DNA from 3 places in the Erwinia sp. LJJL01 genome. Region 2 is predicted to be linked to each of the others. Evidence: riboswitches for the same ligand, from Rfam matches in the RefSeq annotation. Region 2 holds a riboswitch; each other region holds the start of a gene.

Region 1 (10,118 bases), 1.5 Mb from region 2:
GTGCTTATCAGCTGGCACAGCCAATCTCCTGGAATGGCAGCTTCTACCGTAAAGATATCGGCTATCGCGCGATTAATCGTAAATAGTAACAACGGGCGATAAGCTGTCGCCTGCTGCCAGCTAGCCTGAGGGGCGGAGCGTTAATCCGCCCCTTTTTCATGCTTAAAAACTTTCATCCTTCGGCTCACTGCTGCAGAAGTCATCGCTGGCGACCTGCAACAGCTGCGTGCCGCCCGGTGCTTCCAGCCAGGCTACGCTCACCGCTCCGGGTTTGTCACGCTGCTGGCGGGCGATATAACCCAGCTCAATACGGGTAAACTCAGGGCGAGCCTGCGCGCCCTGGCAGGTCTTAATCGAACCATCCGGCTGCCAGCTGCCCTGACGCAGCAGCACGCGCCCTGCCAGCAGGTCATCGCTGACTTTCAGCATCCGCTGGGCATCAAACTGATACAGCGCCACCGCATCAGCGGAGAGCGCCTCACGCCGCCCGGAGAGCTGGCGCTGCATAAAGCTCAGCCTGCCTTCAAGATCAAAGCGCAACATCACGTCATCAGGTGCTGCGCCAATGATGTGGCGCTCCACCGAGACAAGCTTGCCCTGCTGCCACAGGTAGTCGCTGGTTTCCACCGCCCCACCGCTGAAGGGCGTATACACCGTCATCAGATGGGCGACCTGCTGGTCGTGATTTTTACGCCAGATGCGCACCGCACCGCGATCGGCAAGATAGCCGCTGGCGGTAAAGTCGGGAAGATCGGAGTGCGAACTGCAGCCTGCTAACAGCAGCAGCATGGCAAAAGAGAGGGTGCGTTTGCAAAGGGATAGTTTCATGACGAAAAGAGTATCACAACCCTGGCGCCAGCAAAGAGGCTTCAGCAGGGGAAAACACAGTGAAGGCTGAAATGAGGATAAACAAAAGGGGCGAATCCGCCCCCCTGTTTAAACTCTTCACCGTTAGACGATTACTTAACAGCGTCTTTCAGTGCTTTACCAGATACAAATGCCGGTACGTTTGCAGCAGCAATTTTGATCTCTTTGCCAGTCTGCGGGTTGCGGCCAGTACGCTCAGCACGGTGGTTAACTTTAAAGGTACCAAAACCAACCAGTTGTACAGCATCACCTTCTTTCAGAGACTCAGTAATCGCAGCCAGGGTGGATTCCAGAGCAGCTTTAGCCTGGGTCTTAGACAGGTCCGCTTTGTCCGCAATTACATCAATCAGTTGAGTCTTGTTCATAAGTTATCCTTACAGTGTATTTATCGCTTGCTAAGCACCGAGTGCGAGGGAAAAACCAGATTCTGGCACTCTCCTGCATACACGCACCGATAGCCACATTTTTCAGCCCCCCAAATGTAGACCAGACTGGGGGCGAATGTGAAGCCCAAAGGCGCGACAAATCGGGCCTGAGGTCACGTTTTGTCGCCTTACTGCTGAAAATTTATACCGATATTACTGATTCCGGATTCGCGCAGGTCAGATCGCAGTCCTTTTATCAGTTCCAGGTCCCGCTCCTCACAGGCGGCGAGCAGGCGGAATATCTCCCACTGGATGTCCCATTCCTCTTCGACGGCGGGATTCTCTTTTAGCTCTTCTTCGGTCATTTCACGGCCGGCCTGGGTCATTTCCAGCATTGCGACGGTAGTGATGGAGGTCTCGCTGACCGCAACCGCGTGGGTGAAGGTTTCACCACTGAGGCGAGAATGCAGCAGTTCGCTCAGCGCCACGCAGGCATCGATTGCCGGGTAAACACCGTACAGATCGTAATCATCGGCAGAGGGGATCGCCTCTTCCAGTTTTTCCAGCTGGCTGTCGAAGTTAACCTTGGCGTCTTTCACCACCAGGGTTTCCCACAGCAGATCAAGAATACGACGATAGAGCTGGCCATCACCAAAGCCGGTTTGCTGACAAAACTCGCGGTAGTTGGGCGCCATACGTTCGCACAGGCAGGCCATAAAAGTAACGTGCTGCCAGCTTTCGAGTTTTTCCAGCCGCAGATGAATCGGGTTACGTAACATATCGGGATCTCAGAATTAATGCGCTTGCCGCAGTGTACCTGAAAAGCCACTGGGCAGCACGAATGCTAATCTGCGGAGAGTTTGCTGAATGCCGGGCGCCGGGAGGCGATAGCGTCCGCCCAGCGCGTGGGTTCCGGCAGGCGATAACCGCGCAGGCAGTTCTGCACCCACTGCAGCGCAGTGGCCTGACTGACGCGATGCCCGGGAGAGATAAACAGCGGATTACAGCGCAGCTTACTGCGCAGCACCCAGCCAAGCTGCTGCTCTTTATCAATCAGGGGTTCCACGCTGCCTGGCGCAGCACCGGGCGGTGTAAACTTCCCGCACAGGCGCTTTTTCGCCACGCCGATGGTGGGGACATCCACCAGCAGGCCAAAATGGCTGGCAACGCCGAGGCGGCGCGGATGGGCAATGCCGTGACCGTCCACCAGCAGCAGGTCAGGATGATGCTCCAGCAGCTGCCAGGCGGCCTGTAGTGCGGGCATTTCACGGAAGGAGAGGAAGCCGGGAATATAGGGCATGGTAGTGGCAATACGCGCCACCCGATGCTCAATGACCTGCATTGAGGGATATTCGAGGATCGTCAGCGCGGCACGCGTCACTTCACCGCCCTGTTCAAATCCGACATCTGCCCCGCCAATCAGGCGCGGCGGCATCACGTCAAAATCATCCCGGACAATCACCTCAGCAGCGCATTGCCGCTGCTGGTCACGTAATGCTGCGATATCCATAGTTCCTCCCCCTGGCTGATTTACCCGAGGTGGTAAGGGCGCGAAAGCTTATGCACCGCTTCAACAAACACACCTGCGTTTTCGGGTGGAACATCCTGATGAATGCCGTGGCCCAGATTGAAGACATGGCCGGTACCCTCGCCAAAGCCTTCAAGAATACCCGCCACTTCCTGTTCGATACGTGCTGGCGATGCGTAAAGCATGGAGGGGTCCATATTGCCCTGCAGCGCCACTTTATGGCCTACGCGGCGACGTGCATCGGCAATGTCGGTGGTCCAGTCAAGGCCCAGCGCATCACACCCTGTCGCCGCCATGGCTTCCAGCCACTGTCCCCCCCCTTTGGTGAACAGCGTTACCGGCACGCGTCGGCCTTCGTTCTCGTGCAGCAGACCATCGACGATTTTGTGCATGTAGTGAAGTGAGAACTCCAGATAATCGCGCCCGGTCAGCACGCCGCCCCAGGTGTCAAAAATCATCACCGACTGTGCACCGGCACGGATCTGCGCATTGAGATACTGGGTGACGCTGTCCGCCAGCTTATCCAGCATCAGATGCAGGGTTTTGGGTTCGGCGTACATCATCTTTTTCAGCTTGGTGAAAGCCTTACTACTGCCGCCTTCAACCATATAGGTCGCCAGCGTCCACGGGCTACCGGAGAAACCGATCAGCGGCACTTCGCCGTTGAGGTTTTTACGAATGGTGCGCACCGCGTTCATTACGTAACCCAGCTCCTGCTCAGGATCGGGAATGGGCAGCTTTTCTACGTCGGCACGGCAGGTAATCGGGTTAGAGAAGCGTGGACCTTCGCCCGCTTCGAAATACAGCCCCAGGCCCATCGCATCGGGGATCGTCAGGATATCGGAGAACAGGATCGCCGCATCCAGCGCGTAGCGGCGCAGAGGTTGCAGCGTGACTTCGCAGGCCAGTTCGGCATTTTTGCACAGCGACATAAAGTCACCGGCCACGGCACGCGTGGCTTTATATTCCGGCAAATAACGGCCGGCCTGGCGCATCATCCACACCGGGGTCACATCAACCGGCTGGCGCAACAGGGCGCGCAGGTAACGATCGTTCTTCAATTCGCTCATCTTAAGGCTCTCTCTCCAGTCATGCCTGTAGTGTAACATTTACTGGAATTGACCGTGAGGCTGCGCAGTAAAATGCACCGCAAAGAGAGCCTCCCCCCTACTGTAGTCGTGCAATCTTGGTGCAGCCAAAGGGTTAAGGCAGGTTATCAGCTTACTTTGTGAGGGTTAACGCCTGGGAGCTCAGAGGATTATCTTCAACGGCAGCCAGCGCAGCAGGGGCTTTATGGCTGGCCTCAGTCGGCCTTTTCTCTCTCTTATTGGCTAGTGACATCTCATCTTCAACCTGATGAGACATACCAATAAAGGCCCCCCCTTTTTCAATAGCCAGCTCGTTCGTGTAGATCTCCCCCTCTACCCGGCCACGGGACATAATAGTGACGCTTCCCGCGTGGCAGCTTCCCTTAATTAAACCGTTAATGACGAGCTTTGCGGATTTCACCGTGCCGACAACGCTTCCCTCTTTACCAATCTGCGTGATTTTCTGGCTGGTAATGTTTCCTTCGACCGTACCATTAACCGTAATATTATTTTCATTGGTTATTTCCCCCCGCAATACCGAGCCGAGTGAAATAGTCGTTTCTTTAATCATCAGGTCGTCATGACGTTCACTAGTAGCGGCTTTAGCGGGTTCAGTATTCAGGGCAGGAGCATTTTTACCTACGCCTGCATCGCGGTCTTTTTTGGAGAAATTAAGCACGTGAGCAACCATCCTTTTTTTGTGCAAAGATAAGATAAATAAAAATAAAATACAGAGTCCTGCGGCGATAGCCAGGAGGTACATGATTCTTTTCTGAGACAGCGCAAAGGCGACGATCGCACATCCCCAGAATATCCAAACCCCCCACAGCGGCCAATTTTTTTTCATGTCTGACCTGATAATACAGTCTGTTTTCCCACACATCATCCTTATGCTCCCGGCACGTGTTAATCTTCAGCAGAATAATCGCCGTATCACAATTCACGTACTTTCTGGAAAAAATAAACCAATAAAAATAAAAAAATCCAATAACGTGAGGCTGTATTGTTTAACCGCTTTTAATTATGGATTTTTCTTATTTATTTGCAGGCTCATCCTTGAGCCCGATAATATTTGAATTTATTGCAGAAATAAAGCAACGGGGTGATCAGGATTCTGCTTCTGCCCGGCACAAGGCGACGGTATCTTCGATCAGGCGGCGTGCCACGGTTCCTGCCGGCGGTAGCTGCGGCAGCGCATCAAAGCGATACCAGCCCGCGTCGAGCAGCTCTTTCGGGTCGATGACTATCTCCCCGCTGTCGTAGTCGGCCATAAACGCCATCATTAGCGACTGCGGGAACGGCCAGGGCTGGGAGGAGACATAGCGCAGGTTTTTCACTTTGATCCCGCTCTCTTCCATCACTTCACGCGCCACGGTCTGCTCCAGGGTTTCCCCCACTTCGACAAATCCGGCCAGCACGGTATAGATGCCGTTACGATGGCGGGTATGTTGCGCCAGCAGGATCTCTTCGCCACGGCGGATTGCCACGATGATGCACGGCGCAATCTGCGGATAGTAGCGTTGGCGACAGTGGCTGCACAGGCAGGCCCACTCTGTTTTGCTGTGGTGCATTTCATGGCCGCAGTAGCCGCACCAGCGGTGCGAGCGGTAAAACTCCGCCAGCTGAATACCGCGCCCGACGAGTTGGAACAGGCCACTCTCCTGATCCAGCAGCTGACGTAACGATCCCATCTCCTGCGGTCGGGTGGCACGGATCAGCCATACCGGTTCACCCTGCCACTCACCAATTATCGATCCTGTCGATCCCACAAGGTCCAGTTCAACGGCCCCACCGTACGGTAATTCGCCTTTTGGTAACCAAATTTTGTGTTCCTGGCTGACAATCCACCAGCCAGCGTCTACGCTTAAAATTTCACGTTCCATAAATTTTTCATCATCCTCAGTTTTAAACTGGATTGAGGTCAGACGTTAAAAATAACACTCACGGAGTTGAACATGCTTAACCAGTTAGAAAATCTCACCGCGCGCGTCGGCGGTTGCAGTGAACTGGTCGATTTTTGTCTGCACGCGCGTAAGCAGTTGCTGGTCGCGTATTACCAGATGGTTGGCATCAAGCCTAACAAGGAATCGATGACTACGCTTGATGAAAATGCGCTGGATACCTTTTGCCAGAACCTTGTGGATTACCTCTCCACCGGGCATTTCACCGTTTATGAACGTTTTATTCAAGAGATGGATGGGACTGAGCAGCTGGCAAAAGCCGCGCTGATCTACCCATCACTCCAGGCGAATACCGAACAGATCATGAAGGTCTATGACTCGTATCTGGAAACGGCTATCGACCATGATAACTGCCTGGAATTTCAGCAAGCCCTCTCTACCGTTGGTGAAGCCCTGGAGGCGCGATTTACGCTGGAGGATAAATTCATCAAACTGGCTTTAGAAAAAGGCTCTGATATTCAACCTGCTGCCAATCAATCTTCCCTTGCACGCCCTGCCTGAAACGTTATCAGAATGTGATCCTCTTGTAGTTTGCAAAAAGCCCCTTTATGCTTGAGGGGTTAGGGCGAGGCATGCCTCGCCCCTACGTATTGTCAATTCGAGATTGGGAATTCTGGCGTAGTAACCAGAAAACCAATCGATATCTTGTCGGAGTGCCCTAAGGGGCTGAGACCGTTAATTCGGGATCCGCGGAACCTGATCAGGTTAGTACCTGCGAAGGGAACAAGAGTAAATCTGTTATTACGCTACGGATGCGTATTTCCGTATCGTTCTTATTACTCCCGCCTCCAGGCAAGCAAACTTCCCGATGAAACAGGAACTTGCTATGTCTATTGCTACTAAAAAAACCCATCGTCGTGAACAACGCGCCGCCGCACAGCAGTTTATTGACTCGCTGCAGGGCACTGCTTTCCCTAACTCTGAACGTATCTATCTGACCGGCTCCCGTGCCGATATCCGCGTGCCGATGCGCGCGATCCAGCTCAGCCCGACAGTGTCAGGCGGCAGTAAGGATAACCCTGAACTCGAAGCCAACGAGCCGATTCCGGTCTACGACACCGCCGGGCCATACGGCGACCCGCAGGCAACGGTGGATGTGCGTGCCGGGCTCAGCAAGCTGCGCCTGAACTGGATTGCCGAGCGTGGCGATTCTCAGGAGGTCACAGAGCTTAGCTCCGCCTGGACCCAGCAGCGCCTGGCCGATGAGGGGCTGGATCACCTGCGGTTTGATCACCTTCCACGCCCGCGTCGGGCGCTAAAGGGGCGCTGCGTCACGCAGATGCACTATGCACGGCGGGGGATCATTACCCCGGAAATGGAGTTTATCGCCATCCGTGAAAACATGGGCCGCGAGCGCATTCGTAGCGAGGTGCTGCGCCAACAGCATCCGGGTCACAGCTTTGGCGCGCAGCTGCCGCAGGATATCAGCGCCGAATTTGTGCGCCAGGAGGTGGCCAGCGGTCGGGCAATCATCCCGGCGAATATCAACCATCCGGAATCGGAGCCGATGATTATCGGGCGCAATTTCCTGGTGAAAATTAACGCCAATATCGGCAACTCGGCGGTCAGCTCCTCTATCGAAGAGGAGGTAGAAAAACTGGTGTGGTCGGCGCGCTGGGGGGCAGATACGGTGATGGACCTCTCCACCGGGCGCTACATTCACGAGACCCGCGAATGGATCCTGCGTAACAGCCCGCTGCCGATTGGTACCGTCCCCATCTATCAGGCGCTGGAGAAAGTTAACGGCGTGGCGGAAGATCTCAACTGGGAAATTTTCCGCGATACCCTGCTGGAGCAGGCGGAACAGGGCGTCGACTACTTCACCATTCATGCTGGCGTGCTGCTGCGCTACGTTCCAATGACCGCCAAACGCCTGACCGGCATTGTGTCACGCGGCGGTTCGATTATGGCGAAGTGGTGCCTGTCACATCATCAGGAAAGTTTTCTGTATCAGCATTTTCGTGAAATCTGCGAGATCTGCGCGGCCTACGATGTATCGCTGTCGCTCGGGGATGGTCTGCGCCCCGGCTCAATTCAGGATGCCAACGATGAAGCACAGTTTGCAGAGCTGCGCACGCTCGGGGAACTGACCAAAATTGCCTGGGAGTATGACGTACAGGTGATGATCGAAGGGCCAGGTCATGTCCCGATGCAGATGATCCGCGTCAATATGACCGAACAGCTGGAGCACTGCCACGAAGCGCCGTTCTACACGCTCGGCCCGCTGACCACCGATATTGCCCCCGGTTATGACCACTTCACCTCCGGCATTGGTGCCGCGATGATCGGCTGGTTTGGCTGCGCGATGCTCTGCTACGTCACGCCAAAAGAGCACCTCGGCCTGCCAAACAAGGAAGATGTCAAACAGGGGTTAATCACCTACAAAATCGCCGCGCACGCCGCCGATCTCGCTAAGGGCCATCCCGGCGCGCAGATCCGCGATAACGCCATGTCCAAAGCGCGCTTCGAATTCCGCTGGGAAGATCAGTTTAACCTCGCGCTCGATCCGCATACCGCACGCAGCTACCACGATGAAACCCTGCCGCAGGAATCCGGTAAGGTCGCGCACTTCTGCTCAATGTGCGGGCCAAAATTCTGTTCGATGAAAATCACCCAAGAAGTACGCGAATACGCCGCACGCCAGCAGGCTGAAGCGCAGCCGATCGAAGTCGGTATGGCGCAGATGTCAGAAGAGTTTCGCCACCGTGGCGCTGAGCTTTACCACCGCGCCGATGCCCTGAAATCAGAGGAAAAAATATGAGCCGTGAAGCCTTTCCCGCAACCGCCGCCCGCCTGGGCCTTTACCCGGTTGTCGATACCGTGGAATGGATTGCGCGCCTGCTGGAGGCGGGCGTCCGCACTATCCAGCTGCGCATTAAAGACCGTGCGGATGAAGCCGTAGAACAGCAGATTGCCGAAGCGATCGCCCTCGGCAAGCGCTACCAGGCGCGGCTGTTTATTAACGATTACTGGCGGCTGGCGATCAAATATCAGGCGTATGGCGTGCACCTCGGGCAGGAAGATCTTGATGTCGCCGACCTGGATGCCATTCATGCTGCCGGGCTGCGGCTGGGCCTCTCCACCCACGATGATAGCGAGCTGGATCGGGCGCTGGCCGAGCGCCCTTCCTATATCGCGCTGGGCCACGTCTTCCCAACGCAGACCAAGGAGATGCCGTCCAATCCGCAGGGGCTGGAAGAGCTGACGCGCCATATTCAGCGGCTGCGCGGTATTTCCACGGTGGCGATCGGCGGGATCAGCCTGGCGCGTGCGCCTCAGGTGCTGGCGACCGGCGTCGGCAGTATTGCCGTCGTTAGCGCAATCACCCAGGCCGCCGACTGGCGTGACGCCACGCGCCGGCTGCTCGACCTCGCGGAGCCTGAGGGCGCGCCTCATGCTTAGCGACCAGGATTTTTTGCGCTACAGCCGCCAGCTGCTGCTGGAAGAGTTTGGGCTGGATGCCCAGGAGAAGCTCCAGGCAGCCAGCGTGCTGATTGTCGGTCTCGGCGGGCTGGGTGCTCCCGCTGCACTCTATCTGGCGGCAGCAGGCGTCGGCAAGCTGCTACTGGCCGATGATGACCAGCTGCACATAAGTAACCTGCAGCGCCAGATCCTCTACCGCAGCAGCGAAACCGGGCAGCCAAAGGCGGAGCTGGCGAAAAATCACCTGCTGGCGCTGAATCCGCAGATAGAGGCGATTGCCCTCAGCCAGCGGCTGGATGCCGATTCGCTGGCGGGGCTGATGAGCAGCGTTGATCTGGTGCTCGACTGCAGCGACAACATGCCAACCCGCCATGCGGTGAATGCCGCCTGTATTGCCAGCAATACGGCGCTGATCAGCGGCAGCGCGGTTGGCTTTGGCGGTCAGCTGCTGGTCCTGACGCCGCCGTTTGCCCACGGTTGCTACTGCTGCCTGTGGCCGGATGACAGCGAACCGCAGCGCAACTGCCGCACCGCTGGGGTGCTTGGCCCGGTGGTTGGCACCGTCGGCACGCTGCAGGCGCTGGAAGCCCTGAAGATGCTGGCCGGGGAAACCTCACCGCTCGACGGCAAGCTGCGCCTGTTCGATGGCCGCCAGCAGACCTGGCGCACCCTCGTACTGACGCGCAGCTCTGGCTGCCCGGTATGCGGGGTCGCAGCATGAAGGTGATGGTGAATGATGAAAGCCTGACGCTGGGTGGGGATGAAACGCTGAACGACCTGCTGCAACAGCTGCAGCGCCACCAGCCCGGCACCGCGCTGGCGCTGAATCAGGCTATCGTGCCACGCGAGCGCTGGCCGCTCGTCCGCTTACAGGAGGGCGATGAAC
Region 2 (10,118 bases):
TTGAATCTCGCGGTGGTGATTGTCACGCACGACCTCGGCGTGGCCCGCCTGCTGGCGCATCGCCTGCTGGTGATGAAGCAGGGCGCGGTGGTCGAGAGCGGCCTGACCGACCGGGTGCTGGACGATCCGCATCATCCGTATACCCAGCTGCTGGTGTCATCCATTTTATAATTCATCCTGTAGGGGGCGACCTTCTTTTCCGGTCGCCCCGGCAGGAGGCACGGGAATCACTATGAACCTGAAACTGCGCGTCGAAAATCTGTCGAAAACATTTGTGATGCATAACCAGCACGGCGCGGAACTGCCGGTGTTACGCAACGCCTCACTGCAGGTGGCGGCGGGGGAGTGCGTGGTGCTGCACGGCCATTCCGGCAGCGGCAAATCAACCCTGCTGCGCTCGCTGTATGCCAACTACCTGCCGGATAGCGGCCATATCTGGGTGGATCATCAGCAGCAGTGGGTTGATCTGGTCAGCGCCCCGGCGCGCCAGATCCTCAGCATCCGCCGCGATACGCTGGGCTGGGTCAGCCAGTTTCTGCGCGTCATCCCGCGTATCTCCACGCTGGAAGTGGTGATGCAGCCGCTGCTGGAGCGCGGCGTGGATCGTGCCGAGAGCGCCGCGCGCGCGAGCGATCTGCTGGGGCGCCTCAACGTACCGCAACGCCTGTGGGCGCTGGCGCCGTCAACCTTCTCCGGCGGTGAGCAGCAGCGCGTTAACATTGCGCGCGGCTTTATTGCCGAGTCGCCGATCCTGCTGCTGGATGAGCCGACCGCCTCGCTCGACAGCGTTAACAGTGCGGCGGTGGTCGGGCTGATTGAACAGGCGCGCCAGCGCGGTGCCGCCATCGTCGGAATTTTTCATGATAACGCGGTGCGCGATCGCATCGCTGACCGTCTGCATGTGATGCAACCCGCTGCTGTGGAGCACGCCGTATGATTATCAACAACGTTAAGCTAATTCTGGAAAATGAAGTCGTGGCAGGATCGCTGGCCTGCGAGAACGGCATCATCTCCGCCTTCTCCGATACGCCAAGCCAGCTGCCCTGCGCGATTGACGGCGAGGGCGGCTGGCTGATGCCGGGCATGGTCGAGCTGCATACGGATAATCTCGACAAGTTTTTTACCCCGCGCCCCAAGGTTGACTGGCCGGCGCACTCGGCGATGAGCGGCCACGACGCGCTGATTATTGCCAGCGGCATTACCACGGTGCTGGATGCGATTGGCGTGGGCGACGTGCGCGACGGCGGCCACCGTATGGAAAATCTTAACAAAATGATCGATGCGATACGGCACAGCCAGAAGCATGGCCTGAACCGCGCCGAGCACCGCCTGCACCTGCGCTGCGAGCTGCCTCACGACTCCACGCTGCCGCTGTTCGAGCAGCTGATGTGTAACCCGGCGCTGTCGCTGGTGTCGCTGATGGACCATTCGCCGGGCCAGCGTCAGTATGTGTCACTCGACGCCTGGCGCACCTACTTTGGCGGCAAGTACCAGCTCAGCGATGCGCAGCTGGATCAATATCAGGCCGATCAGCTGCGCCTGGCCGCCCGCTGGTCGCAGCCGAACCGTGAAGCGATCGCCGCATGGTGCCGCCAGTACCATATTCCGCTGGCCAGCCACGACGACGCGACTGACCAACACGTGGTGGAGTCGAAAGGGGTGGGCAGTACCATCGCCGAATTCCCGACCACGGTCGAAGCGGCACGCGCTTCCCATGAGATGGGTTTGCAGGTGCTGATGGGCGCGCCGAACATCGTGCGCGGCGGCTCGCACTCCGGCAACGTCTCGGCGGCGGAACTGGCTTCCCTCGGGCTGCTGGATATTCTCTCCTCCGACTATTACCCCGGCAGCCTGCTGGATGCCGCGTTCCGCATTGCCCGCGATGAGCAGAACGGCATTGCGCTGCCTGCGGCCGTTGCGCTGGTCACGCGCAATCCGGCCCAGTCCATTGGCCTGCACGATCGCGGAGTCATCGCCGAAGGCAAGCGTGCGGATATGGTGCTGGTGCGCCAGCATCGCGAGCAGGTGTATGTGAAAAGCGTTTGGGCGCAGGGGCGGACGGTGTTCTGATGGGGCGGCTGATCTGGCTGATGGGGCCATCCGGATCCGGCAAGGACAGCCTGCTGCTGGCGCTGCGCGAGTGTGCGCCGCCGCAGGTGGTCGTGGCGCATCGCTATATTACCCGCAGCGCGACGGCAGGGGGCGAGAATCACGTCGCCCTCAGCGAGCATGAGTTTATGCGGCGGCGCGAGTATGGTCTGTTTGCCCTCGACTGGCAGGCGCACCAGTTTTACTACGCGCTGGGTATCGAGATCGACCAGTGGCTGGCAAGCGGGCTGGACGTGGTGGTTAACGGTTCGCGGCTGCATCTGGCCGCCGCGCAGCAGCGCTACGGCGAGCGGCTGCTGGCGGTCTGTTTGCAGGTGTCGCCCGACGTGCTGGCGGCGCGCCTGCGGCTGCGCGGGCGCGAAGATGAAGCGGAGATCGCGCAGCGCCTGCGCCGGGCCGCGGAGCCGGTTGGCGCAGGCTGCCTGACGCTGAACAACGACGGTGAGCCGGGCAGGACATTGCAGGGGCTGTTATGCCTGCTGGATGGTGATAACCCTGGCCATCAGCGCTCTGGATCGTCGCTGACGTAGCCGAAAAACAGATTATGCGGATCCCAGGCGGCTCTCAGTTCATTGAGCCGCTGCCACTTTTGTTCGGAAAAGCAGAGCTGTGCCAGTTCCGGTGCCAGCGAGAGGTCTGTTTCGTTGATGTAGTAGCCGCTGACCCAGGGCTTAACCGCGGCATTCATTTTTTTCATCAGCCGCTGGTTAGCGGCGATCTCCTGCTGGTTTTCACCAATCAGATACCATGAAACGTAGTGGGGGGCCCACCAGGTAAAACTGCAGGGTTCTGGCACGGTAGGGTTGGTATCAATGACTGAAAATCCGAACGAGCGTGAGTCGGGCGCCTCCTGTTCCAGCAGCTGCGCGATAACCGGCAGCACTTCCTCAGGATGCTCAGTAAAAAATGCGCTTTCACTGGTGCGGCTGGTGCTGTAAGCGTCAGTGGCACCCAGCGCGTCGAACAGCTCCAGGTAGTTAAGGGTGCGGTTGTGAGTACTTTGTAATGAGCAGATCTGGGGCAATCTGCTGTGGTTAAAAATTTCAGCCACCTCAGTGGCGGAACTGAGGTTCTCGCCAAAGGAGACAACGTTCAGAACATAGTGCCAGCGCTGTTCTGCCGGGGGAGTACCAGCAGGGGAAAACTTGCCCAGAGCACCAAGAATTTCTGAACGCTGGTTATTTGCGGGTAACAGCCTCAGAATCTCTTCCAGCGCCGGACGCAGCTTTTCCAGTGGAAAATAGAAGGTGTTCATCACGGCGGCCGGTGCCGGGTGTAGCTGCAGCTTATAGCGCAGCACCACGGCAAAAAAACCGGGCCCCACGCCGCGCATCGCCCAGTATAAATCGGGATTTTCTGTCGCAGAGGTGGTGACGATACGGCCGTCTGCCAGCATCAGCTCTGCCGCCAGCACGGAGGCACAGCCCATACCATAAGCCGGCATGTTCCAGCCCATTCCGCCCCCCAACAGGAAGCCACCCAGCGCGACAAAACCCGTGTGCGCGCCGGGGAAAACCAGCCCGTACTGGAAGGTAGCCTGATTAAGCTGCTGGCTGAACACGCCCGGACCTGCCCAGGCCGTTTTGGCCCCGGCATCAATGGCGATAGCGCTGAATAATGATAAATCGACGGTGACGGCATTATGGCGTAACGGTGCCAGAGTGATGTTGTGGCCGGAACTGCGCAGTGCAACCTGATGCCCGGACTGAGCTGCCCAGCCCAGCAGCAGCTTAAGATCGTCACTGTCCTGCGGCTGGGCGATAAGCGCGGGGAAACGCTGCGGCTTTTTACTGTACCAGGTCATTGCCCAGAACCAGCGTAACCACTCTGGATCGGTCTGCCATACCAACACGCCTTTGAATGACTGCAGCAGCAGCGTTTTGCTCTCTCTGGCAAAGCCCGCTGCGGGGCGGATCCATCCCGGCAATATCACGCTCAATGCCGTTAACGCTTTAATCAGGCGGCGGCGCAAAAGTGAATGATTGTTCATACCATCCTCAGCTTAACCATCAGTGATTATTAACAGGCAACTTGCTGAAATAGTTCGCCAGCCGTTTCATATCTTCCGCAGTCAGATTTTGGCTAATGTTTTCCATCATTCCGTTTTTACGGCGGCCGGCGCGAAATGCCTGGAGTTGACTCTCCAGATAAGGTGCCTTTTGGCCGGCCAGATTTGGCCATTGCGGCGACTGACTGATACCGCCGGGTCCATGGCAGCTCATGCAACCACTGGCTTTGGCCAGCTGTTCAATCGTCCCGGCGGGGTAAGTCATATCACTGTCAGTCAGGTGGGCTTCTGCGGATAAAGTGGCGGCGGTAAGGGCGGCAAACAGCAGGCAGTTAAGCTGGCGGGTTATTCTGACTCTCATAAAAGTTCCTTTTTCGCGATAATCCTGATTCAGGGTTGCGCAGCGGGGAGTTGTTTACGCAATACGGATACGGCCGTTTCTGGGACCGCTGCCGACTGATTGCCCCAGGATGAACGAATAAAGCTCAGTACGTCGGCAATCTGTCGGTCGTTTAATCTGCCGGCAAAACCCGGCATCGAATAATAAGGGCCGGGCGATGCGCTTGCAGGCTGAGTCGCGCCGTTCAGAACAATGCTGATTAACCCTGCCGGATCTGCCGAGTTAACCGCAGAATTAACAGCCAGTGCGGGGAATTTTTTACGGTAGCCAAGGCCGTTAGTTAAATGACACCCTGAGCAGTTTTTTAAATAGACTTCCGCACCCGCTTTTGACAGATCCCCACGGCTAAATGCCGTAAAAGTGCGGGTACTATAGAAAAGTTGAGGTTGTTGAATCGCGGGGGACAATGAGCGCAGATAGTCAGCCATCGCCTGAAGATCCGGCTGAGTCATATATTGGGTTGAGTGGCTCACCACATCAGACATCGGGCCAAAGGTTGCCGCGTTGTCCGTAACGCCGGTCTTTAACAGCTCAACCAGTTCATCCCGCTGCCAGTTTCCCAGCCCGCTGCGCAGCTCTGCACGTAACGAAGGGGCCGCATAGCCGTCAATAACCTGCGCACCGGACAGGTAATGGCGATCGCTGTCGTCATAAGCGACTTCCTGTAAGGTGGCTGCCCGTGGTGTATGGCAGGCTCCGCAATGTCCTAATCCCTCAACATAATAGGCACCCAGTTTTACCGGATCTTCTGGCGCATTCTGTGGGACTGGCCCCGTTTTTGGCGCAAACAGCCAGCGCCACCATGTCACTGGCCAGCGCAACGATAATGGCCAGGGGATGCTATTTTTCGCGCTGGCGCAAGGCACAGCGTCAATGCCGTGGATGAAATAAGCGTAGAGCGCCTGCATATCGTGGTGGGAAATACGACGGTAAGAAGGCCAGGGCATCGCCGGGTAGAGTGTGGTGCCATCCTTGCGAATACCCTGTCTGACGGCGTTGTCAAAATCAGCATAGCTCAGGGTGCCGATGCCAAACTGTTTATCCGGGGTGATATTTGGCGGCACCATGCCGCCAATCGGTGAGGGGATAGGCGCGCCACCGCTGAAAGGGGGCTTACCTGGCTGGCTATGGCAGGCTACACAGTCACCCACGCGAGCCAGATAAGCACCGCGCTGGATCAGTTCAGGCGTTGCGCTGATGGACTGCTTTACTGCAGCAGTTTGGGGGGGCGGAATGACAAGGGTGATACCCCAGGCAATAACGATCAGCGTCAATGGCAGCGCAATCGCGATCTCTTTCCAACCCATTTTATACCAGCGGCCCTGACTGACTAATTCTCGGCGACCGGCAGTCAACATCCTGTTTTTTCTGCACATAATCTTCCTTAATAATGACAAACCTGGCTACCAGATGAGGCGGAGTAGGCCGCTGTTTTTTGCCCGTAAAGATTATTCGCTGTTGCGCCGTCGGGTTAGCCACAATGTGCCTGGAAAATGTACGATTGTGCTATTTTCGTGACTCGCCGGAAGAATTGTTGTATTAGTTCAGGCTCCAGGGGGAGCCCGGCAACGGGCTGAGAAATCGCAAGCGCAAGCGGCGCGATGACCCTTAACACCTGATCCGGATAATGCCGGCGAAGGGATGGGGCAATTTACCTGACTTTTGCCGGTAGTCTTTCCTCAAGGACTACCCGATGACCGAACGTTTTACCGAAACACTGCGCAGTTTAAGCCAGCCACGCTGGTCACAGGCCGTCTCGCATCGCTTTGTGCACGAGCTGTATCATGGCACCGTCGACCGCCAGGTGATGATCACCTACCTGGTTCAGGATCACCGTTTTCTCGACAGCTTTCTCACCTTAGTCGGTGCCGCTATTGCCAGCGCCGACAGCGTTGACGCGCGGCTGCGCTTTGGCCGCTGCGCTGGAATGGTCTCCTCCGAGGAGAATACCTATTTCCTGCGCGCTTTCGACGCGCTGGACGTCAGCGCGGCGCAGCGTCACAACACGCCCGATAGCGCACCCACCGCCGGGTTTAAGGCACTGATGCTGGAAGCGGCGGAAACCCGCAGCTATGCGGCGATCCTCACCGTGCTTAACGTCGCCGAATGGCTCTACCTTGACTGGGCCGCGCAGGCACCACAGCCGCTGCCAACGAGTTTTGTTCATGCCGAGTGGATTACGCTGCACGATAACCCCGACTTCCGCGAATTCGTGGCTTTCCTGCGGCGTGAACTCGATCGCGTCGGGCCAGCCCAGCGTGCGCAGTGCGAGGCGTTTTTCCAGCGCGCAGTCACGCTGGAGCTGGCATTTTTCGACGCGGCTTACGCCTAATCGCTTTTTAACGCTTCGGTGACGTGGCCAATGGCGCGAACGACGTCGTCGGAGCTGTCGCGGATATCGGCAATCACGCCGCCGGCTTCCTGCACCAGCGCCAGGCCGCGGTCGGCACGCTGCAGATTTGAGGTGATGCCTTTCTGCGCCTTGCTCGCCAGCAGGTGATTCTGCTGCACCCTCTGTTCGATTTCGCTGGTGGCGCGATTGATGTTTTGCGCCAGCGTGCGCACTTCATTGGCGACCACGGCAAAGCTGCGGCCGTGCGTGCCTGCGCGCGCGGCCTCTACCGCCGCATTGAGTGCCAGCAGGTTGGTCTGGTCGGCGATGCGGCGAATGCTGCTGACAATCTGCCCGATACTGTCCGAGGAGTCGCCCAGCCCGGTGATATCACCGGAAATGCCGTGCAGTTCACCCGCCAGCTCGTTCATGGTCTGCACGCTGTTGGCAATGACGCTGGCGCCGCGCATGCTGCTCTCGCTGGTTTGCAGGGCGGTTTGATAAGCCTGCTGGGCGGCATCGCGCTCCAGCTGGTTTTTCTCCACCTGGGCGGTGACGTCGGTGGCGAATTTCACCACTTTATACAGCTCACCGCTGTCATCGAACACCGGGTTATAGGTGGCGCGCAGCCAGATAGTGGCACCTTGCTTATTCACACGCTGGAACTGGCCGGAAATAAACTCACCGCGGTTAAGCTTCTGCCAGAACAGTGTGTAATCCGGGCTGCTGCGCAGCTCGGCAGAGCAGAACTGGCTGTGGTGCGTGCCGATAACTTCGCTGGCGCGATATCCCATGGTTTTGAGAAAGTTGTCGTTGGCTTTCAGCACTTCACCCTTCAGGTTAAAGGCAATCACCGCCATCGAGCGTTCAATCGCATTGGTCATTGCCCGCTGCTCCTGGGCGTCGATAATGCGTGAGGTAATGTCGGTAGCGAGCTTGACGATTTTGAACACGCGACCGTGACGATCCCGCACCGGAACATAGTTGGCTTCGAGCCACACCGGTCGATTGTCTTTCGCCACGCGCAGAAACTTATCGCTGAAGCTTTCCCCCCGATTCAGGCGCATCCAGAACTGCTGATACTGGCGCGACCGCAGCAGATCCGGCGTACAGAACATGCTGTGATGCTGGCCAACTATCTCATCTGATTTATAACCCATCTTCTCCAGAAACAGGGCATTTGCGGTGATAATGGTGCCATCGGCCATGAATTCAATCATGGCGATAGAGTCGTTTAACGAGTCGAGCGTGGCAGAAGAGTGTGAGCGTTTCTGCCACGCAAGGCGTGACGTGATTCCTGATGCAATAGTAGAAAACATGGTGAACCTTATTATTAGATTGGGTCTCGTCAGGATTATCGGCGCGACGCGTTAAAGATTCAGTCAATGCGTGCGCTTTGCAGGCCTTTTTTGGCCCTGTCATGTTTTCATCACTCCCGCGTCATTAAACCTTCATCCGCCACATGGTTAATAGGGCGCACAAGCAAAAGCGCTAACCCGATACGGTAAAAAATATGGCACAGGCACTGTTAAAAATTGCCCCCACGCAGCATACGGTTCCGCAAACGGCGCTCCGCCCGAAAGTGCTGGCGGTGAGTGGCCTTGGCAAGTCCTACGGCACGCAGAATCCTGTCCTGCACGATATCAATTTCGACCTGTATGGCGGTGAGCTGGTGGCGGTAATTGGGCGTTCCGGTGCCGGGAAGTCCACGCTGCTACACGTGCTGAACGGCACTATTCCGGCCAGCGAAGGGGAGATCATTAACTTCCGCAATAATGGACAGCAGCAGAACATCGTTGAGCTGAACTCCCGTCAGATGCGCCAGTGGCGCAGCGACTGCGGCATGATCTTCCAGGACTTCTGCCTGGTGCCGCGCCTGGATGTGCTGACCAATGTCCTGCTGGGCCGCCTGAGCCAGACCTCGACGCTGAAATCATTCTTTAAGGTGTTTCCCGATGCCGATCGCGCTCGTGCGATTGGCCTGCTGGAGTGGCTGAATATGCTGCCGCAGGCGCTGCAGCGCGCCGAAAATCTTTCCGGTGGGCAGATGCAGCGCGTGGCGATCTGCCGGGCGCTGATGCAGAACCCTAAAATTCTGCTGGCCGATGAGCCGGTCGCCTCGCTCGACCCGAAAAATACCCGCCGCATTATGGACGTGCTGCGCCAGGTAAGCGACAACGGCATCAGCGTGATGGTCAACCTGCACTCGGTTGAGCTGGTGAAAGAGTACTGTACGCGCGCCATTGGCATTGCTAAGGGGCGCATTGTGTTTGACGGGCATCCGGGCGATTTGACCGACGATCTGCTCTATACCCTGTATGGCGACGACAACCAGCAACGTAATTAACCTTCACTTTGGGATACGGAACTCAGCAATGAAAAAAATCATTCTTACCGCAGCGATTGCGACAGTTTTTGCCGCTAATGTTTCAGCTGCCGATGCACCAAAGGAACTGAATTTAGGCATCCTCGGCGGCCAGAACGCCACGCAGCAGATTGGTGATAACCAGTGCGTGAAGGCGTTCTTCGATAAAGAGCTGAACGTGGATACCAAACTGCGCAACTCTTCAGACTACTCTGGGGTGATTCAGGGGCTGCTGGGTGGCAAAGTGGATATGGTGTTGAGCATGTCACCCTCGTCTTATGCCTCGGTGTACATCAACGATCCGAAAGCGGTCGACGTGGTGGGCATCGTGGTTGACGACGCCGACAAATCACGCGGTTACCATTCGGTGGTGGTGGTGAAAGCGGACAGCCCGTACAAAACGCTGGCCGATCTGAAAGGGAAATCTTTTGGCATGGCAGACCCGGACTCGACCTCCGGCTTCCTGACCCCCAACCAGAGCTTTAAGAAAGATTTTGGCGGCTCGGTGGATGACAAATATAACGGCCACTTCTCCAGCGTCACCTTCTCCGGCGGCCACGAGCAGGATGTGCTCGGCGTGCTGAACGGCCAGTTTGACGGCGCGGTAACCTGGGCTTCAATGATCGGCGACTACAACACCGGCTACACCAGCGGCGCATTCACCCGCATGATCCGTGCCGGTCAGCCTGACCTGATGAAGAAAATTCGTATTATCTGGCAATCGCCGCTGATCCCGAACGGCCCGATTCTGGTCAGCAACAAGCTGCCGGCTGATTTTAAAGCGAAGCTGATTACCGCCATCAAAAAACTGGATAAAGAGCAGCACAGCTGCTTCGTGAAGGCCGTGGGCGGCGCACAGCACATTGGTCCGGCGACCGTGGCTGACTACCAGGCGATTATCGAT
Region 3 (10,118 bases), 1.2 Mb from region 2:
GATGCCGACGCCGCCGAAAGCGCGCTGCGCCGTCATTTGCAGGAGATGATCTTCTCCATCACCCCAATTGCCGAGCAGAACAGCGAGTGGTTTGAAGCGCTGTAACGCGTAGGGGCTGACCCTCTTTTTCGGTCAGCCCTTTTTGCTCACGGCTGATGCAAACCTTCAACACGGGTCGACCGGAAAAAATGGTCGACCCCTACGGAATTTTGTAGGGGCTGACCCTCTTTTTCGGTCAGCCCGTTTTACCTCAGGCGATAGTCACGTTCTTCGCCAGATACACATCCTGCACCGAATTAATCAGCGCCACGCCCTCTCTCATCGACTTCTTAAACGCCTTGCGGCCAAGGATTAACCCCATACCACCCGCACGTTTGTTGATCACCGCGGTACGCACCGATTCGGCGGTATCCGTCTCCCCCGCTGCTGCGCCACCGGAGTTAATCAGCCCGGCGCGGCCCATATAGCAGTTCGCCAGCTGATAACGCACCAGATCGATAGGATTATCACTGGTCAGATTGCTGTAGACGCGCTCGTCGGTATGACCGAACTTCAGCGCCTGGTAGCCGCCGTTATTCTCCGCCATCTTCTGCTTAACGATATCCGCCCCGATGGTGGCGGCCAGATGGTTGGCCTGCCCGGTCAGATCGGCGCTGGCGTGGTAATCCACCCCATCCTTCTTGAAAGCATCGTTACGCAGGTAGGCCCACAGCACGGTGACCATCCCCAGCTCATGCGCCCGTTCAAACGCGGCGGAGATCTCCTCAATCTGGCGACGCGACTGCTCAGAACCGAAATAAATCGTGGCACCGACCGCCACCGCACCGAGGTTGAACGCCTGCTCGACGCTGGCGTACAGGGTCTGGTCGTACTGCGTGGGGTAGCTCAGGGTTTCGTTGTGGTTCAGCTTGACCATAAACGGAATGCGGTGGGCATAGCGGCGCGATACCGACGCCAGCACGCCATAGGTGGACGCCACGCAGTTGCATCCGGCTTCAATCGCCAGCTCCACGATATTTTTCGGATCAAAATAGAGGGGATTGGCGGCGAAGGAGGCCCCCGCAGAGTGCTCAACGCCCTGATCGACTGGCAGGATAGAGAGGTAACCTGTCCCGGCTAAACGTCCGGTGTTGTACAGGGTTTGCATATTGCGCAGTACCGCTGGCGGGCGGTTATTATCCACCATCACCCGATCAACATAATCCGCGCCCGGGAGATAGAGGCTGTCCGCTGGAATAGTCATGCAGCGATGTTGCAAAAGAGAGTCTGCTTCTTTGCCCAGTAACTGTACGATGTCCGTCATGGTAACTCCTGTCAAAGTTGTGGAGGCCGCAGCGAAGCGGCCCGCGGGTCAGACTGACTGACCTCAACAGGGTGAACCTAAAACGTCCATTAAGGCAAATTGCTGACTCCATTTTTCAGAAGGATCCGCACTAAAAAGCGTGAGGGGGTGCGCGCTACCACCACTGATGGAAATGGTGCACCGGGCCGTGCCCGTGGCCGACTTCCAGCGAGTCAGCCTGCTCCAGCGCCCCCTGCAGCCACTGCTTGGCGGCCTGCACCGTCGTTACCCAGTTATCATGGCGCGGACGCAGCGCTGCCAGCGCCGCCGAGAGCGTGCAGCCGGTGCCGTGGGTGTTGCGCGTGTTAATACGCGGTGCGGTGAAGCGCTGTTCTAACTCGCGGGTTAACAGCCAGTCAGGGCTCTCCTCTTCGCTGAGGTGGCCGCCCTTCATCAGCACAGCCTGGCAGCCGAGCGCCAGCAGCGCCCGCCCTTGTGCGCGCATCTCGGTTTCGTTGCGCGCGGGCTGGCACTGTAACAGAGCCGCAGCTTCAGGCAGGTTTGGGGTGATCAACGATACCTGCGGCAGCAGGCGTTCGCGTAGCGTGGCAACGGCCTCCACCGAGAGCAGCGGATCGCCGCTTTTCGCCAGCATCACCGTATCCAGCACCACCCACGGTGCGCTGGCACCCTTCAGGCGATCGGCCACCACGTCGACGATGGCACTTTCCGCCAGCATGCCGATTTTAATGGTGTCGATGCGCACGTCGGACAGCACCGAATCCAGCTGCGCGGCGACAAAATCCGGCTCAATGCGATACACCGACTGCACCCCGGTGGTGTTTTGCGCCACCAGCGCGGTGATCACGCTGGTGCCGTAAGCGCCCAGCGCGGAGAACGCCTTAAGATCGGCTTGAATACCCGCCCCGCCGCTCGGGTCGGTACCGGCAATAGTCATGGCGTTGATACGTTTCATACCAGCGCCTCCGGATTGAGTTGGTACAGGGCATCGAGAAACGCCGGGATAAAGCTGCCCGGCCCCTTCACCTGCGCGGCAGCACGCTCGCCAGCCAGCGATACCACGCGGCAGGCACTGGCGACATTCACCAGACGGTCGCCCGGCAGCGCGGCAAACCCGGCCACCACAGCCGACAGTGCACAGCCGGTACCCACCACGCGAGTCATCAATGGCGAACCGCCGCTCACGCTTAGCGTGCGCCGCCCGTCGGTAACAAAATCGACCTCGCCGGTTACCGCAATCACCGCGCCGCTGGCAAGCGCTAGGGTTTCGGCGGCCTGTAACGCTGCATCCGACGGATGCAGGCTGTCGACGCCACGCCCGCTGACCGCCTGTTTTGCCAGCGCCATGATTTCGGAAGCATTACCGCGAATCGCGGCGGGCCTGCTCGCCAGCAGCTGCTGACAGAATTCACTGCGGAAATCCAGCGCGCCGACCGCCACCGGGTCCAGCGTCCAGGCGTGTCCGGCGCCATTCGCAGCGCCGATCGCCGCACGCATCGCGTCACTGCGCGAATGCGTTAGCGTGCCGACGTTGACCAGTAAGGCATCGGCGATGGCGCTGAACTGCGCGGCTTCATCCGGGTCGATCACCATCGCCGGGGAGGACCCCAGCGCCAGCAGCACGTTGGCGGTAAAGGTTTGCACCACGTCATTGGTCATACAGTGGATTAACGGTGATTTTTGGCGAAACAGCGCCAGAGAGTGGGCCACGTCGGCGTGGCTGAGGCTTTGAGGTTGGATCATGATTACTCCCAACCGGCGATCAAGAAGGCGATGCCGGTCGGGCATCTGACTTCCCTACGCTGGCATTATCCAGTTCAGGTTATGCGGGTTTTTCTCAGCCGGACGGTTAGGTCGGGCACCCCGAGTCATTGATAAATCGTTAAATTTTAGAATTCATTGCGCTGGTAGCGAATCCACAGAATACGGGGGATGGCGCTATCTTGTAAACCCATTTGTCATGCATCCGAATACCAGACGCATCTCGTAGGTGACAGGTTGCGCAACGCCCATAATCCCACCTCTTTAACCGTGCCAACACCGCAAATACATCCAAATAATAGAGACAGAAATGAAACTTTTTATTGCCGCAACACTACTCGCCCTGTCTGCATCAGCCAGTGCAGAGACAGCGCCGCACTGGACCTATGAAGGCCAGGCTGGACCAGAAAACTGGGGGAATCTGAGCGAAAAGTTCGCCACCTGTAAAATTGGTCAGTTTCAGTCACCCATTGATATCCGCTTTGTCACTAAAGCGAATCTTCCCGCGCTAGAAATGGATTATCACTCTGAGGCGGAAAGCCTGGTGAATAACGGCCATACCTTACAGGTCACCGTGGATGATGAAGATGATTTCAAGCTGGATAACAGGATGTTTAGGCTGCGCCAGTACCACTTCCATGCGCCGAGCGAAAACCTGATCAACGGCAAGCGCTATCCGCTGGAGGTGCACTTTGTGCATGCGGATGCCAGTGGTTCACTGGCGGTAGTTGCGGTGATGTTTGAAGTGGGTGCGGAAAACAGTGCTCTCAATCCCATCCTTAAGCGCATTCCGGCTAAGTTAAACCAGAGTGTGAAGCTGGATGAGCGTTATGACCTGAAACCCCTGTTCCCGACCGATCTACACTACTACCGTTTCAGCGGCTCGCTGACCACACCACCTTGCACAGAGGGCTTGCGCTGGCTGGTGATGAAAAAGCCGGTCACCTTGTCCGCAGCACAGCTGGCGCAGTTCCAGAAAGCGCTGGCACAGAGCAACAATCGCCCGGTGCAGCCGCTGAATGGCCGTATGGTAGTCGAGTAAAGGCTTTTCTATCCCTGCTCCGCCACCAGCAGCGCCAGCGTATCCGGCTCCAGCGCCTTGAAGATATGCGGGCGATCGCCGGGATAGCAGATGTAATCGCCGGGGAATAACTCTTCCGGCGACTCTTTCAGCCCCACCAGCGCCCGCCCCTGGGTGATGATAATATGCTCAACAGAGCCGGGAATATGGGGCTGTGAGAGGCGTTCCTCGCCAGGCTGGGTGATCAGCAGATAGATATCCCGCCGCGCGCCCGGCGGACAGCTGGCCAGCAGAATGGCCTCATAGTTGCCGCGCTCGGCCACCACTTTACTTCCCTCTCCACGCCGTACCACCTGAGTCTTATTGCTCTCCGGCTCCAGCAGTTTAGCAAACGGGATATTCAGCGCCACGCACAGCGCCCACAGCGTTTCCAGGCTGGGATTGCCGTTACCCGCCTCCAGCTGCGACAGCGTGGATTTAGCGATCTCTGCCCGCCGGGCGACTTCGGCCAGCGACAGCCCTGCGCGCGTCCGCTCGCGCACCAGGCTTTGGGCAATCAGGGCGATTGGCTGGGTCATGCCTTACCTCACAGTTCGTTAAAACGAACGAAACGTTCGTCTTGATAACCTATTCTAATGCGTTCATTATAATGGCAGTTTCGTTCGATAGGGTTAGAAAAGCATGTTTAGCCACAATTTTTCCTCGCTGACGCCCGCCACGCGTAAGGCGATCTACCTGATCTGCCTTGCCGTTGGCGTGGTGGGTGTTTCCTACGGTTCTCTGGCAACGGCTTACGGTTTTCCGCTGTGGGTGCCGCTGTTCTCCTCGCTGTTTGTGCTGGCCGGGGCGTCAGAGTTTATGTTTATCGCCATTATTGCCAGCGGCGGCAATCCGTTAGCCGCCGCCGCCGCCGGGCTGCTGGTCAATGCCCGCCATTTTCCGTTTGGCATTGCGGTGCGCGACCTGGTCGGTTCACGCCTCTCCGCGCTGCTTGGCTGCCATATTATGAATGACGAAAGCGTGGTATTTGGCCTGTCGCAGTCCACGCCGCAGCAGCGTAAGGCCGCATTCTGGCTGTGCGGGCTAGGGGTGGCGATCGTCTGGCCGCTTGGGGCGCTGATCGGCAGCCTGATTGGCACCCTGCTGCCCGATACCAGCGTGATTGGGCTGGATGCCGTGTTCCCGGCGATCCTGCTGGCGCTGGTGATCCCGGCGTTTAAGTCTCGTACCACCCTGACGCGCGCCTCCTGTGGCGCGGCGCTGTCGCTGCTGGCAGTGCCGTTTACTCCGGTCGGCTTACCGGTGCTGCTGTCGATGGCCGGCCTGCTGGCGAGGAGGAAATAATGCCCGCTCACTCTTTGATCATCAGCGGTATCGCGATTCTGGCGCTCGGCACCTGGCTGATGCGTTTTGCCGGAGCAAAACTCGGTAACCGCATGGCGCTGTCAGAAAATGCGCGCACGCTGCTCTCCGATGCCGCCACCACGCTGCTGTTTGCCGTTGCCCTGGCGAATACCTTCTATGAAGGGGTACATTTTGCCGGGATTGCCCGCGTGGCTGGGGTGGCCGTGGCCGTGCTGCTGGCCTGGCGTAAGGCGCCGCTGATCGTCGTGATCTTCGCGGCGGCGCTGGTCACCGCCCTGCTGCGTTATGCCGGGGTCAGCTAACCGCCTTTACGCGCTTTTTCTTCTTCAGAAACGGCTGTTTTGCGATAAACTCTGCGCCGTTGCCACACGGCGTTTTGCTGCAGGAGTTTCATCATGAATATTCGTCCGTTTACCGAAGCTGACCGCCCCTTTTTGCGCACGCTGTTTCTCGCCTCGCGCAAGGCGAACTGGACCTGGCTGGACGACGCCGAATGGCAGTTAGAGGATTTTGACCGCGTGACGCTCGGCGAGCGCGTGCTGGTGGCAGAAGAGGACGGGCACCGCGTGGGTTTTGCCGCGGTGCTGGATAACGATAACTTTTTGCACAGCCTGTTTATTGACCCGGCCTGGCAGGGCAGCGGCGCGGGCAGCGCGCTGTTGCAGGCGGTACAGAACAGCTTTACCTCTACCGGGGCGCTCAAGTGCCTGGCGGAAAACTTACAGGCGCAGAGCTTCTATAAAAAGCACGGCTGGCGGGTAGTGGCGCAGGGCGAGAGCGACCAGGGTGAATACCTGTTAATGCACTACGTGCTGAAATAGCCGCCACCGCAGCATCACACCTGCACTGAAATATAAAATCGGCTTGCCGCCTGTCGAACACAACCGACTATAATGCGGTTTTAGCTCTAAGAATGGCGCCAGAACCGACGATGACCAACAGACCTCTTCACGAACAGGCGGGCGTAAGCAAAAACGCTTATGAGATGCTGCAATATCTGAAGCGCATTGCGCGTGGCGACAAGGCCTTTACTATCCAGGACACCCTGCTCAACCACCGCTGCAACGTGACGCCGGATAATGACTTTACCCTGATTAACCAGCTGTTTGACGGCGGGAAAATCGATTTTGATTATTCGATGGTGGATGGCTTCCAGCAGCGGCACGTGCGTTTAGTGTGAAATATCTTAAACAGGCCGACCAGAATAAAGGTCGGCCCCCTACAAAGATAGAGAATTACAGCGCGCGGAAGGCGATATCCTGCGGGATAACGTCGCCCTGCCAGTAAAGCTGGGCCGCCACGGCGTTCGCCAGCTGGCGGTAAAGGCGCGTAAACTCACTGTCCGGTCGGCGCACCACGGTTGGCTCACCAGCATCGAGGTCTTCGCGCAGGCTGATGTGCAGCGGCATCTGACTCAGCAGCCGGGTGTGATACTGCGCCGCCAGCTTCTCCGCCCCGCCGGTGCCAAAGATCGGTTCATGATGGCCGCACTGGCTACAGATATGCATGCTCATATTTTCCACCACGCCCAGTACCGGAACGTTGACCTTCTCGAACATCACAATGCCCTTGCGCGCATCCAACAGCGCAATATCCTGCGGTGTGGTGACCACTATCGCCCCGGTCACCGGCACGTTCTGCGCCAGCGTCAGCTGGATGTCTCCGGTGCCTGGCGGCATATCGAGGATCAGGTAATCCAGCTCCGGCCACAGCGTTTCATTCAGCAGCTGCATCAGCGCCTTGCTGGCCATCGGGCCGCGCCACACCATGGCGTTATCTTCGCTGACCAGGTAGCCAATCGAGTTGGTTGCCAGGCCGTGCGCCACGATCGGCGCCATATGCGTGCCGTCCGGTGAGGTCGGGCGCTGATCTTCCACGCCCAGCATGTCCGGGATCGACGGGCCGTAGATATCCGCATCCAGCAAACCCACTTTCGCCCCTTCCGCGGCCAGCGCCAGCGCCAGATTCACCGCCGTGGTCGATTTCCCCACCCCGCCCTTGCCGGAGCTGATGGCGATAATATTTTTCACGCCGTTGGTGCCCGGGCGGTTTTTCACCCGCTGCAGCGTGGCGACATCCAGCGTTAAGCGCCAGTTAATCGCGGTAGCTCGGGTCAGGCGCAGCAGCTCGGCGCTGAGCGAAGCTTTCAGCTCCTCAAACGGGCTTTGCCAGACAAACGGCATGCCCAATTCGATATGCAGCGTATTATCCATCAGCGCGCAGTGGCGTAACGCCTTCAACGTCGTGAGGTTGTGCTGCAGAGTGGGGTGTTCAAACGTCGTCAGCACGCCCATCACGATAGCACGCAGCGCCTCGGGGGAGTGATGCCCCCTGGATTGTGAAGTCATCTCGGTTCCTTGATATTGCTGGTGGTTTTGTTCGATATCTGCGTTTAAGCATATCAGATCTGCCATGTACTGACCTTAGCCGCTGGAAAAATCCTCGGGCAGTAGAAGCCCTTGTTTACGCAGGGTCCGGCAATCGGTTACCATCTAAACCCCTTTTTCAACAGGTATGAGCTAAGTCTCACTATGACTCAAGTCGCGAAAAAAATTTTGGTAACGTGCGCACTGCCGTACGCTAACGGCTCCATCCATCTCGGCCACATGCTCGAGCATATCCAGGCAGATATTTGGGTCCGATACCAGCGAATGCGCGGCAATCAGGTTTACTTCATCTGTGCCGATGACGCACACGGTACGCCAATCATGCTGAAAGCTCAGCAGATGGGTATTGCGCCGGAGCAGATGATTGCCGAGATGAGTCAGGAACATCAGACCGACTTTGCCGGTTTCGAAATCAGCTATGACAACTACCACTCGACGCACAGCGAAGAGAACCGTGAGCTGTCTGAGCTTATCTATACTCGTCTGAAAGAGAACGGTTTTATTAAGAACCGTACCATCTCTCAGCTCTACGATCCGGAAAAAGGCATGTTCCTGCCGGACCGTTTTGTTAAAGGCACCTGCCCGAAATGTAAATCTCCGGATCAGTACGGCGACAACTGTGAAGTGTGCTCGGCCACGTACAGCCCGACCGAACTGATCGACCCGAAATCGGTGATTTCTGGCGCCACGCCGGTGATGCGTGACTCTGAGCACTTCTTCTTTGACCTGCCAGAGTTCAGCGCCATGCTGCAGGCGTGGACGCGCTCCGGCGCGCTGCAGGAGCAGGTGGCGAATAAGATGCAGGAGTGGTTTGAATCCGGCCTGCAGCAGTGGGATATCTCGCGCGATGCCCCCTACTTCGGCTTCGAAATTCCCGGTGCGCCGGGCAAATACTTCTACGTCTGGCTGGATGCCCCCATCGGTTACATGGGCTCGTTCAAGAACCTGTGTGATAAGCGTGGCGACATCAACTTTGACGACTTCTGGAAGAAAGATTCGGACGCCGAGCTGTACCACTTCATCGGCAAGGACATCGTCTACTTCCACAGCCTGTTCTGGCCGGCGATGCTGGAAGGCAGCAATTTCCGCAAGCCTACCAACCTGTTTGTGCACGGCTATGTCACGGTCAACGGCGCGAAAATGTCTAAATCGCGCGGCACCTTTATTAAGGCCAGCACCTGGTTGCAGCACCTGGATGCCGACAGCCTGCGCTACTACTACGCGGCCAAGCTCTCTTCGCGTATCGACGATATCGACCTCAATCTGGAAGATTACGTGCAGCGCGTTAATGCGGACATCGTAAACAAGGTGGTGAACCTGGCCTCGCGCAATGCCGGTTTCATCAACAAACGCTTTGGCGGCCAGCTGTCTGCTGAACTGGCCGACCCGGCGCTGTACAAAACCTTTACTGATGCCGCTGAGAGCATTGGCGAAGCCTGGACCAGCCGTGAATTTAGCCGTGCCATCCGCGAAATCATGGCGCTGGCCGACGTGGCCAACCGCTATGTTGACGAGCAGGCTCCGTGGGTAGTGGCGAAGCAGGAAGGCCGCGATGCCGATCTACAGGCGATCTGTTCAATGGGCATCAATATGTTCCGCGTGCTGATGACCTGGCTGAAGCCGGTGATGCCTTCGCTGGCCGAGCGCACCGAAGCCTTCCTGAATCAGGAACTGAGCTGGGACGGCATTCAGCAGCCGCTGCTGAGCCACAACATTTCGGCGTTCAAGGCGCTGTATAACCGCGTTGAAATGGACAAGGTTAACGGCCTGATTGAAGCCTCGAAAGAAGATGCCGCGGCGGCAAAAGCACCGGCTAGCGGCCCGCTGGCGGACGACCCGATCGCTGAAACCATCAGCTTTGACGACTTCGCCAAAGTTGATATGCGTATCGCGCTGATTGAGAATGCCGAGTTCGTTGAAGGTTCTGACAAGCTGCTGCGCCTGTCGCTGGATCTCGGCGGCGAGAAGCGCAACGTGTTTTCCGGCATCCGCGCCGCCTATCCTGACCCGGCGCTGCTGGTCGGCCGCCTGACGGTGATGGTAGCGAACCTGGCGCCGCGTAAAATGCGCTTTGGCATCTCGGAAGGAATGGTGATGGCAGCCGGTCCTGGCGGGAAGGATATCTTCCTGCTCAGCCCTGACAGCGGCGCACAGCCAGGCCAGGCGGTTAAGTAACTTCGTAGGGGCGGGGCATGCCCCGCCCGGGTCAGGCATGCCTGACCCCTACGGCGATTGTCGTTCAATCCTGGGGCCGACCATGCGCAACGTTCCGCTTGTTTTA

What was found. A riboswitch is a leader RNA that binds a small molecule or an ion and turns the genes downstream of it on or off. The one in region 2 is predicted to bind thiamine pyrophosphate.
Region 1: another riboswitch for thiamine pyrophosphate. It lies ahead of thiC (phosphomethylpyrimidine synthase ThiC); the one in region 2 lies ahead of ACLI4M_RS18495 (TenA family protein).
Region 3: another riboswitch for thiamine pyrophosphate. It lies ahead of thiM (hydroxyethylthiazole kinase); the one in region 2 lies ahead of ACLI4M_RS18495 (TenA family protein).

The regions. Positions count from the first base shown of each region.
Region 1 is NZ_CP178576.1:2,191,522-2,201,639, reverse strand. Features, by position in the region: partial or broken gene purD (phosphoribosylamine--glycine ligase) at 1-86, shown strand, start outside; gene ACLI4M_RS11065 (DUF1481 domain-containing protein) at 163-828, opposite strand; gene hupA (nucleoid-associated protein HU-alpha) at 960-1,232, opposite strand; gene ACLI4M_RS11055 (YjaG family protein) at 1,421-2,011, opposite strand; gene nfi (deoxyribonuclease V) at 2,077-2,742, opposite strand; gene hemE (uroporphyrinogen decarboxylase) at 2,763-3,830, opposite strand; gene ACLI4M_RS11040 (bactofilin family protein) at 3,982-4,695, opposite strand; gene nudC (NAD(+) diphosphatase) at 4,955-5,731, opposite strand; gene ACLI4M_RS11030 (Rsd/AlgQ family anti-sigma factor) at 5,804-6,310, shown strand; TPP riboswitch at 6,449-6,549, shown strand; gene thiC (phosphomethylpyrimidine synthase ThiC) at 6,636-8,570, shown strand; gene thiE (thiamine phosphate synthase) at 8,567-9,211, shown strand; gene ACLI4M_RS11015 (HesA/MoeB/ThiF family protein) at 9,204-9,953, shown strand; gene thiS (sulfur carrier protein ThiS) at 9,950-10,118, shown strand, end outside.
Region 2 is NZ_CP178576.1:3,729,370-3,739,487, forward strand. Features, by position in the region: gene phnK (phosphonate C-P lyase system protein PhnK) at 1-171, shown strand, start outside; gene phnL (phosphonate C-P lyase system protein PhnL) at 233-937, shown strand; gene phnM (alpha-D-ribose 1-methylphosphonate 5-triphosphate diphosphatase) at 934-2,070, shown strand; gene phnN (ribose 1,5-bisphosphokinase) at 2,070-2,639, shown strand; gene ACLI4M_RS18480 (FAD-binding oxidoreductase) at 2,612-4,099, opposite strand; gene ACLI4M_RS18485 (c-type cytochrome) at 4,119-4,478, opposite strand; gene ACLI4M_RS18490 (c-type cytochrome) at 4,508-5,824, opposite strand; TPP riboswitch at 6,062-6,176, shown strand; gene ACLI4M_RS18495 (TenA family protein) at 6,211-6,849, shown strand; gene ACLI4M_RS18500 (methyl-accepting chemotaxis protein) at 6,846-8,168, opposite strand; gene phnC (phosphonate ABC transporter ATP-binding protein) at 8,363-9,196, shown strand; gene phnD (phosphonate ABC transporter substrate-binding protein) at 9,225-10,118, shown strand, end outside.
Region 3 is NZ_CP178576.1:161,425-171,542, forward strand. Features, by position in the region: gene ACLI4M_RS01615 (GntR family transcriptional regulator) at 1-105, shown strand, start outside; gene fbaB (class I fructose-bisphosphate aldolase) at 251-1,303, opposite strand; gene thiD (bifunctional hydroxymethylpyrimidine kinase/phosphomethylpyrimidine kinase) at 1,458-2,258, opposite strand; gene thiM (hydroxyethylthiazole kinase) at 2,255-3,046, opposite strand; TPP riboswitch at 3,081-3,179, opposite strand; gene ACLI4M_RS01635 (carbonic anhydrase) at 3,375-4,106, shown strand; gene ACLI4M_RS01640 (helix-turn-helix domain-containing protein) at 4,115-4,663, opposite strand; gene ACLI4M_RS01645 (AzlC family ABC transporter permease) at 4,767-5,429, shown strand; gene ACLI4M_RS01650 (AzlD domain-containing protein) at 5,429-5,752, shown strand; gene ACLI4M_RS01655 (GNAT family N-acetyltransferase) at 5,846-6,271, shown strand; gene ACLI4M_RS01660 (hypothetical protein) at 6,382-6,630, shown strand; gene apbC (iron-sulfur cluster carrier protein ApbC) at 6,686-7,798, opposite strand; gene metG (methionine--tRNA ligase) at 7,931-10,012, shown strand; gene ACLI4M_RS01675 (CidA/LrgA family protein) at 10,095-10,118, shown strand, end outside.